DNA from 3 places in the Protofrankia symbiont of Coriaria ruscifolia genome. Region 1 is predicted to be linked to each of the others. Evidence: predicted binding sites of a transcription regulator. Region 1 holds the regulator's gene; each other region holds the start of a gene.
The links. Region 1 encodes LexA, which represses DNA repair genes until DNA is damaged. Its sites were predicted from a motif close to CGAACNNNNGTTCG; they were not measured.
Positions count from the first base shown of each region.

Region 1 (3,230 bases):
CCGTCGCACGTCAGGCCGAGCCGACCATGCCCGCCACCTGTTCGACGTCGGGACGGTCCAGCCAGATTATGCGAGGATCGCGCCGAAACCACGACCTTTGTCTGCGAGCTAATCGGCGCGTCGCGGCAATTGTCGCGAGCCGGGCCGACTCGGCCGAATCGAGCGCGCCGTCGAGCCAGGCGAGAACCTGGGCGTAGCCCACCGCCCGGGATGCGGTGGGACCGTCCCGCAGGCCCGTGCCGGTGAGTGCCCGGACCTCCTCGACCATGCCGGCGGCCCACATGCCCGCCACGCGGTCGGCGATCCTCGCGTCGAGCTGCGGATGGTCGACGCCGATCTGAACCACGTCATAGATCGAGCGGGGTTCCGGCAGGGAGGCGGTGAAGCTGCCGGTGAGCTCCACCACCTCCAGCGCACGCACGATGCGGCGGCCGTTACCGGGCAGGATGGCGGCGGCCGCGGCCGGTGCCCGCGCAGCGAGATCGGCGTGCAGCGCGGTCGCGCCCCGCTCGGACAGCTCCCGTTCCAGGCGCGCCCGGACAGCCGGGTCGGTGCCGGGAAAGGCGAGGTCGTCGATGACGGCCCGGACGTAGAGCCCTGATCCGCCCACGAGCACCGGCGTGCGGCCGACAGTCAGAAGATCGTCGATGACCCCTCGGGCCAGCCTCTGGTAGGACGCCACGTCAGCGGCACGGGTGACGTCCCAGACGTCGAGCAGGTGGTGAGGGATGTCTCTTCGTTCTTCCGGCGGCATCTTGGCGGTACCGATGTCCATGCCTCGGTAGAGCTGCATGGAATCGGCGTTGACGATCTCCCCGCCCAGTTCGACGGCCAGACTGATCGCCAGGTCGCTCTTGCCGGCCGCTGTCGGCCCGACGACAGTCACGACCCGACCGGCTGTGCGCCGGTCGACGCCTACGTCCATGTTCACCCCCGGGAGGATCAGACCCGACGAAGGACCGCGACGATCCGGCCGAGGATCGTCGCACTGTCACCCGGAATGTCAGCATAAGCCGGGTTCTGCGGTTCGAGCCACACGTGGCCGTCACGGCGGCGCAGCGTCTTGACCGTCGCCTCACCGTCGATCATCGCGGCGACGATCTCGCCGCTGTCCGCGACCGGCTGCTGGCGGACGACCACCCAGTCACCGTCGCAGATCGCGGCATTGACCATGGAATCACCGATGACCCGCAGGGTGAACAGCGTGCCCTCGCCCACGATCTCGCGGGGGAGCGGGAAGACGTCCTCGACTGCCTGTTCGGCGAGAATCGGGCCGCCCGCCGCGATACGGCCGAGGACCGGTACGTACGCCGCCTGCGCGGGAGCGTCCGGCGTGGCGTCGGTCGCCGGCAGGCCTTCCATGGGCGTGCCGACGGGAGGAGCCTCCCGTACCACCGGTCGTACCGGCGCCTGCGCGGACAGGACCTCCATGGCCCGTGGGCGGTGGGGGTCGCGACGCAGGAAGCCCTTCTCCTCCAGCGTCTTCAGCTGGTGCGCGACGCTGCTGGTGCTCGTGAGCCCCACCGCATCACCGATCTCACGCACGCTCGGCGGGTATCCTCGGCGCTCGACGGCGTTGCGGATCACCTCAAGCACCTTGCGCTGGCGGGGTGTCAGGGCCGAGGCGTTTGCCGGTCCATCCGGCAGGTCGCGTACGGAGCCACGTGGGGGCCGGCCACGGCGGGTGCGGTTCTGGTCGGTGGTCATGCCTGCCGCTCTCCTTCGTTGTCGGTCATGGCAGACTCCGATCCCGGCATACCTGACGTTTTGCCGTGAACCGGAGCTGGCGGTCACGACCTGGATCTGATCGCTACGACCGTAACCGCCGCGACTGAATATCTCAAACGCCTGTTCGAGCGTGTCATGACGATTCTGTCGGAGCCGTGCGGTACAAACTCAACCAGATATTCGATCGAACAGGTGTTCGATGATCATGTTGTTGGAAGTGGCACGTGCTGGTGAAAGTTGGGGAGGTGGATGGTGCAGAGGTCGGCTGAGCCCCCGTTGAGGCTGACCGGGCGGGGTCGAGTTGTCCTGGTTATCCTTGTTATGGCGGTGTCCTGCCTGGTTCTATCCGTAGCCCGGGTGACGTCGTCGGCCGCGCCGACCAGGGGTGACGGAGCAACTCGCGTTCACGTGGTTCGGCCCGGGGAGACGTTGTGGGGTATCGCCCGCGTGCTGGCTCCCGACGGTGACACCCGGGTGGGCGTGGCGCGCCTGGCCGGTCTGAACCGGCTTGAGACGATCGATCTCGTCCCTGGTCAGACGCTCCGTTTGCCATGAGGGGCCCACGCGCTGGCGACTTGCCAGGTCGTGGTGTCCAGTCCTACTGTTGACCACAACATCTTGTAGTTACGTGGCTGTAAGTCGACAAAATCTTGGGGGTTGTCCGTGCGGTGTCCGTTCTGTCGACACCCCGACAGCAGGGTTGTCGACAGTCGGGAGGCTGAGGAGGGCGCCGCGATTCGTCGACGTCGATCGTGTCCGTCCTGCGGCCGGCGTTTCACGACGATCGAAGAGGCGTCACTACGAGTCATCAAGCGCAGCGGTGTCACCGAGCCGTTCAGTCGCGGGAAGGTGATCGCGGGCGTGCGCCGGGCATGTCAGGGTCGACCGGTCGAGGCGGACGCGTTGGCCCAGCTCGCACAGCTGGTCGAGGACACGTTGCGTGCGTCGGGGGCTGCCGAGGTTCCCTCGGACGAGATCGGCCGGGCGATTCTTGGGCCGCTGCGGGAGCTCGACGAGGTCGCCTACCTGAGGTTCGCGTCGGTGTATCTGTCCTTCGGCTCCCTGGAGGACTTCGAGACGGCGATCGCCGATCTGCGGGGGCAGGCCAGGCAGTCGCCGTCGTAGCCACGTACCCCTGACACGACATGTCAGACAGCACGACACGTCAGACAGCCGGTGAGAGACACCATCCGACCGACGCCAGACGAGGAGCGCCATGACCGACAACCGTGGCACGAAAGCGAGCAAGTCCGCCACCAAGGCCGCCGGCCTGAAGGTGCGACGCGTCAACACCTCGCCGGGCGTCCACCCCTATGACGAGGTCACCTGGGAACTGCGGGACGTCGTCATGACCAACTGGCGGGACGGCTCGGTCAACTTCGAGCAACGCGGGGTGGAGTTCCCCGACTTCTGGTCGGTGAACGCCACGAACATCGTCACGAGCAAGTACTTCCGTGGTGCGCTTGGCAGCTCCTCCCGCGAGTGGTCCCTGCGTCAGCTCA
Region 1 covers NZ_CAAAFR010000173.1:29,610-32,839, reverse strand. Annotated here, with positions in the region: gene miaA (tRNA (adenosine(37)-N6)-dimethylallyltransferase MiaA) at 11-925, opposite strand; gene lexA (transcriptional repressor LexA) at 943-1,707, opposite strand; gene CV1CTNOD_RS26965 (LysM peptidoglycan-binding domain-containing protein) at 2,137-2,283, shown strand; gene nrdR (transcriptional regulator NrdR) at 2,392-2,853, shown strand; gene CV1CTNOD_RS18970 (vitamin B12-dependent ribonucleotide reductase) at 2,945-3,230, shown strand, end outside.

Region 2 (3,230 bases), on a different contig from region 1:
TCCTTCTCCACGGCATCCTCCCGGTACAGCAGGATCACAGCGTCCGCATCCTGCTCGAGCGATCCCGACTCGCGGAGGTCGGAAATCTGCGGACGCTTGTCCGCGCGCTGCTCCGAGGCACGGTTGAGCTGGGAGATCGCCACCACCGGGACGTCGAGTTCCTTGGCGAGCAGCTTGAGCGAACGCGATATCTCGCTGACCTCCTGCTGACGGCTCTCGGTTCGCTTCGGTGACGACATGAGCTGCAGGTAGTCGAGGACGATCATCCGCAGACTGTTGCGCTGCTTGAGGCGTCGGGCCTTCGCTCGGATCTCCATCATGGTCAGGTGCGGGCTGTCGTCGATGAACAGGGGCGCGTCGGCGACCTCGCCCATCCGGCGGGCCAGGCGCGCCCAGTCGTCATCGGTGAGCCGACCGGTGCGGATGTTCTGCAGGGACACCCGCGCCTCCGCCGACAGCAGCCGCATAGTGATCTCCATCCGGCTCATCTCCAGCGAGAAGATCACGGATGTCATGCCGCTGCGGATCGACGCGGACCGAGCAAGGTCTAATCCGAGTGTGCTCTTGCCGACGGCAGGCCTGGCCGCAATGATCCACAGCTGGCCGCCGTGGAGGCCGTTGGTCAGCTCGTCCAGATCGTTGAAGCCGGTGGGGACGCCGGTCAGTGCGCCGTCGTGCCCCGCGATCGCCTCGATCTCCTCCAGCGCGGGATTGAGCAGCTCGCCGAGCGGCGCGTAGTCCTCGCTCGAGCGGCGTTCGGTGACCTCGTAGACGGCAGCCTGCGCGCGGTCGACCACCTCGTCCACATCCTGCGCGGGGCCGAAGGCGAGCTGGACGATACGCGTGCCGGCCTCGGCAAGGCGGCGCAGAACAGCCTTCTCCGCGACGATGCGGGCGTAGTAGCCGGCGTTCGCCGCGGTCGGGACGCTGGAGATGAGGGTGTGCAGGTACCCCGGCCCGCCGACACGCTCGAGCAGTTCCCGCCGGCCGAGCTCGGCAGCGACGCTGATCACGTCAGCCGGCTCACCGCGACCGTAGAGGTCGCCGATGACGCCGTAGACCGTGCCGTGCGCGGGGCGGTAGAAGTCACTCGCGGCGAGCACCTCGACGACGTCAGCGATCGCGTCCTTCGACAGCAACATGCCGCCCAGCGCGCTCTGCTCGGCAGCCAGATCATGCGGTGGGGTGCGGTCGAACTCGACCGGTCCGCCGGAAGCAGCCCGAGTGCGGTCGACATCGGTCAGCGTCATGGCCGCGGCCCCGTCATGACTGCCCCTTTCCCGCACATTTCCCGCACGCCACACCCTCTTCGAACATATGTTCGATGACAGTGGCGACTTCGTCAATCCCCAGCGGATGTCTCATCGAGCACCCACCAGGCGGCGTCGACTGTACGGACGCGTGGGCCCGGCATCCAAAAAGTTATCCACAGATCCTGGGGATAACTCTGTGCACAACACCGAAGAACCTGGGGAAATCGTTGGGACAAGCCCACCGAGGCTGTGGACAACCAGTCGGAGCAGATATCGGCTGTGCTGCTATCAGCGCCGGAAGGCCGTCATCACCGCCCATCGCCTGTGGATGGAAGAAATTCGACGACGAATCATGCCGAGACCCCACACGAAGCCTCTGAACGGCCAGGGGATCTCGGCATCTAGCTACCCGGAAAGCACAACGGGTGACCGCGATATCGGCATCGGCCGGTCTACCGGCTCCATGCCTCCTGGGGGCTGCGGCCACGCGACAACAGTCATGATCGTGCAGCCTTCGCCCGATGCTGGCTTTCTTGGGGGCTCCGGCCGCGCGACAAGAACCATGATCGCAGCCTTCGCCCCTGTGACATCGCGGTCACCCGATCAGCGTGCGGTTCCGCGGCCGCCGTTACGGTCGGCCGCGTTCAGGTGATCGTCAGGCGGAGACGACTTCCAGGTTCACGGTCGCCACGACATCCGGGTGCAGGTGCACCGACACGGTGTGGGAGCCGAGTGACTTGATCGGCGTGGACAGTTCGACCCGCCGGCGGTCCAGGTCCGGACCACCAGCAGCGGTCACAGCCGCCACCACGTCCGCCGCCGTCACCGAACCGAAGAGCCGGCCTTCCTTGCCCGCCCGGCTCACCAGCCGGATGGACAGGGTCGAGAGCTGGCCGGCGATCTCCTTTGCGTGCCCGAGATCGCGAACCTGCCGGGCCGACCGGGCCCGGCGGATCTGTTCGATCTGCTTCTCGGCGCCCCGGGTAGCCACGATCGCGTACCGGCGGGGGATGAGGTAGTTGCGCCCGTAGCCGGGGGCGACCTCGACCGTGTCACCGGGGCTGCCGAGGCCGGGTACCTCCTGGGTGAGGATGAGCTTCATCGTCACCCTCCTCAGCGAGCCGTCGAGGTGTAGGGCAGCAGGGCCATCTCGCGGCTGTTCTTCACCGCGATCGCGATGTCACGCTGATGCTGGCTGCAGTTACCGGTCACCCGCCGAGCGCGGATCTTGCCGCGGTCGGAGATGAACTTCCGCAGCAGCGAGGTGTCCTTGTAGTCGATGTAGTCGGTCTTGTCCTTGCAGAACACGCAAACCTTCTTCTTGGGCTTGCGCACGGCCGCCTTGGCCATCGTGCACTCCTATGTCATGGGTTCGACCCGACGCCTGTGGGCTCGACCCGAAGGGGTTCTGTTCCTGTAGCCCTAGAACGGGGGCTCCTCGGAGTAGCCGCCGGGCGATGCCGACCACGGGTCGTCGACGGGCCCGCCGCCGTACCCCGAACCGCCACCGGCCGGGGGACCGTAGCCGCCACCCGAGGCAGGACCCCCGGACGCGGGCGGCCCGCCATAGCCACCGGACGGTCCTCCGTAACCGCCTCCGCCTCCGCCGCCGCTCCCGCCGCGACCGGCCTTGACGACCTTGGCGGTGGCGTACTTCAGCGACGGACCGATCTCGTCGACGTCCAGCTCGACCACGGTCCGCTTCTCGCCCTCACGGGTCTCGAACGACCGCTGCTTGAGCCGGCCCTGGACGATGACGCGGGCACCCTTCTGCAGCGATTCGGCGACATGCTCGGCAGCCTGCCGCCAGATGGAGCACCGCAGGAACAGCGCGTCCCCGTCCTTCCACTCGTTGGTGGCACGGTCGAGGGTTCGCGGTGTCGAGGCGATGGTGAAGCTGGCAACGGCCGCGCCGTTGGGAGTGAAGCGAAGCTCGGGGTCGTTCGTCAGATTCCCGACCACCGTGATGACTGTCTC
Region 2 covers NZ_CAAAFR010000203.1:105,100-108,329, forward strand. Annotated here, with positions in the region: gene dnaB (replicative DNA helicase) at 1-1,250, opposite strand, end outside; gene rplI (50S ribosomal protein L9) at 1,909-2,355, opposite strand; gene rpsR (30S ribosomal protein S18) at 2,367-2,603, opposite strand; gene CV1CTNOD_RS24005 (single-stranded DNA-binding protein) at 2,676-3,230, opposite strand, start outside.
Region 2: the regulator LexA is predicted to act here: its motif matches at 1,311-1,324, upstream of dnaB (replicative DNA helicase).

Region 3 (3,230 bases), on a different contig from region 1:
GCAGCACAGCCCCCCGCAACTGCTCGGGTGCGTCCGGCAGCACCGTCCCGTCAGCGATCCGGGGACTTTGGCCTCCGGTGGAGCGAAAAAACCATGATTGCTCCGCCTTTGGCTCTTTAGGCGTCGACCGCACAGCATTCCTACCAATGATCGAATTCATCCGAAAACCCACCGCCAGTAATCAAGATGCCCACTAGTGGTCACCGATAGTGAGCGTTCGATCTACGATACGCAAAACGATCTATGTGGGGCCTCCGGAACGACCCGTGGTCAGGATCCTCCGGCCCACAGCACCCGGACGGCGTCGCCAGCGCCGTCACCACCCACACCGTCACGTCACATCGGCACGGCTCCCCGCTCGCTCCCCTCCCGACAAACATGATCCGGCGAGGGCAGACACGGACCATGACAGGGACATCCACCCGGAAGCGCGGGACCTCGGTGCCGCCTGCCACGAGCGGACATACGGTCACCGCAGCCATCACGGTCACCCTCTCTTCCAAGGAATTGACGACAATCTGACGGACAGCGTCGACGCGGCCGTGCCACCGCACTCATCGCTCGCGCAACGATCTCCTTCTCGCCACACGGCCCCTCATCGTCAACCGCCCGGCCTCACACCACCGACCGACATGCCTGAGGTCCCACGAACAATGACACCCGGGTAGAAAGATTGAAGATTTCAACATGACCGGTAAACCCTGCCTACATCAGCGGTATTGGGTGGCGTTCAGAGGCGAGAGACGAGTCGGTCACCTCGGTCACCAATAGCAATTAATCGTTTGAAAACGGGGTGGACCCGGTAACTGTGGCCACCAGCACCGGCTGGGACGGGAGGCCCAACGTTGTTTCCACCACCGCGAGAAACGTCTCCGCCTGGCGGACCAGGTCGTCGGCGTCTCGGGTACCGACCACGGACAGACCAGCCTCGGCTGCCGTCCTCTTAGCCGCACCGGCTGCGAAGAACTGCGACCACTCCCCCAGTTCAGGTGCCACCGTCGCCAGCAGCTGCCAGACGCTGACGGGCCGACCACGGTGACCGTGACGGGGCCGGGCCCGGTCGACAAGGACGGCAGCGGCGGCACGCAGCGCTGCCAGGTGCGCCAGGGCGTACCGCTGCCCAGGAGTCTGGGCGAAGCTCGCTTCGTCAAGGCCGTGGTGCGCGGCCATGAGCAGCTCGTCACGGGAACGATGGGGCAGCCCCGCGAAGGGGACCGAGATTCGAGGCTGTCGATCTACAGTCTGCCGACTCATGACCGCTCCCTCCAACATGACGACATCCTCCAGTAAGTCGAACATACGTTCGAACATTGGAGCGAGTAAACCTCACCCGGATCGAACCGTCAACATCGCCGAGGACAACGACTGGACGGCAGACGCGTCGGTGACTATCCGTCGACCCGGTGCCGTCACCGCCGGGTACGGCGCAAACGGTCGGTCCGGCTGCGGCGAGCATCCGAGCACGACCGGCCGGCCGGCAGACAAGCGGCAGACAAGCGGCAGATAGGCGGCAGTCAGGCGGCAGTCAGGCGGCTTCCGGCAAGCGGCGCGACCACAGCCGCGGCCACAGGGGCCTTGCTCGAAGCCGGGGCCCACGCTGCGGGGTGGAGATCGGCAAGGTGGCGCTCGGGGTTGCAGGAACATCTCGGGTTGCAGGGAACATTCGGCGGCCGAAACGAGGCCACCACACTGCACAAGATTCGCCTACGGGCCCTCGTCCGGACCGAGTGGGGCGCAACACTCCGAGCACCCGTTATTGTCAAGCACCTTGGATGATATAGGGGACTGACACAGCCCAGGCGTGGCCGGTAATCGACGCGGGTAGACAGGCCACCCGGGCAGGCAAGCTGCATGGGGCAGGAACGAAAGCGCGAGGAGGCAGGCTTGGTGGAGAACATCAGGCTGGTCCGCTGGACGCCCGCGCGGATGCGTGCCCGGCTGACCGAGGTCATCGCCGTCTACAAGGCCGCCTTTCTGGACTTCCACGAACCCGACCCGGCGCGGGCGGCGATCGAACGGACCATGCACGCCCGCCGGCACGCCGAACGGCGGGATCTGCGCGCGGTGGCTGCTCTCCTTCCCGATGACCGCCTGGTCGGCTTCACCTACGCCCTGCCAGGGCTGAAGGGACAGTGGTGGCACGACGTCGTCAGTGACGCGCTGGGGCCCGACGACGCCGGGACCTGGCTCGGCGACTGCCTGGAAATCGTCGAGTTCCATGTCCTGCCGGAGTTCCAGGGCAAGGGGCTGGGACGCAGGCTGCTGCGGGAGCTGCTGCGGGAGGCACCGGAACGGACAGCGGCACTGTCCGCCTTGGAGCTACCCGACAGCAGAGCCCGGCGACTGTACGCCAGCGAGGGCTTCATTCCATTACTGTCGAATTTTCGATTTCCGGGAAGCTGGATCGAGTACGCGGTGTTGGGTAAGCGCCTCACTCCCACTGAACCAGCCCAGGATCAGCCCCAGCCCGCGTCCCCGCAGGCCGAGCAGCAGCCCGCCCACGATGCCGGAGACAACTGCCGGCAGGCCCGCGCCGTGTGAACTCCGCCCCGGTGAAGCCGCACGGCCGAGTCGGGCGCCTGCTGCCTCGCGCTTACCGTACACACCGCCGTGAACGCCCACCTGATTATGGCGCTGCTGCCTGCAGCGGCCAGCGGGACGATCGCTCCGGCCGGCGCTACCCGCGGAACACCCTACCCGGCGCTACGAACAGCGCCATCCGGCCATATGACGTCGACGGGGACACCACGCGATCTTGCATAATCGACGACGGAGCCCGTCCCGCCCTTGTTCGCCGGTGACATGCCGTTCCAGACGGCGAACAACCGATCACACGACGAAACCAAGGTTTCATTTGTCGCCTCGTATGCCTTCCGATTTACTTCGGCACAATTACGACGATCAAGAGTACACGCATATGCGCCGACCAGGACCGCGTCACCCGGCGTACAAGAGGTGACTACCCCGACCTCACCACTCCGCTGCGAGACCGCATAGAGCTGATTCTGACGAAAGATGACCGAACTCATAGGTGGAAACCACTGCCATAACGACGGAATCCACCTACAGACGCGGAAACCGTAGGTAGAAACCGCTGCGATACCAGCGGTTTTCACCTACAGCTTGAGGCCGCCAAATCCGCGGCTTCAGTGGTGGGAGCGATCGGCTGTGACCACTGCGAGGTCGCGGTCCCGCCAGACGGTTCTGGCTTTGAAACCGGCCTGCTGAAG
Region 3 covers NZ_CAAAFR010000152.1:7,273-10,502, forward strand. Annotated here, with positions in the region: gene CV1CTNOD_RS24845 (hypothetical protein) at 1-43, opposite strand, end outside; gene CV1CTNOD_RS16580 (SAV_6107 family HEPN domain-containing protein) at 775-1,254, opposite strand; gene CV1CTNOD_RS16585 (GNAT family N-acetyltransferase) at 1,852-2,541, shown strand; gene CV1CTNOD_RS16590 (class I SAM-dependent methyltransferase) at 3,147-3,230, opposite strand, start outside.
Region 3: the regulator LexA is predicted to act here: its motif matches at 1,293-1,306, upstream of CV1CTNOD_RS16580 (SAV_6107 family HEPN domain-containing protein).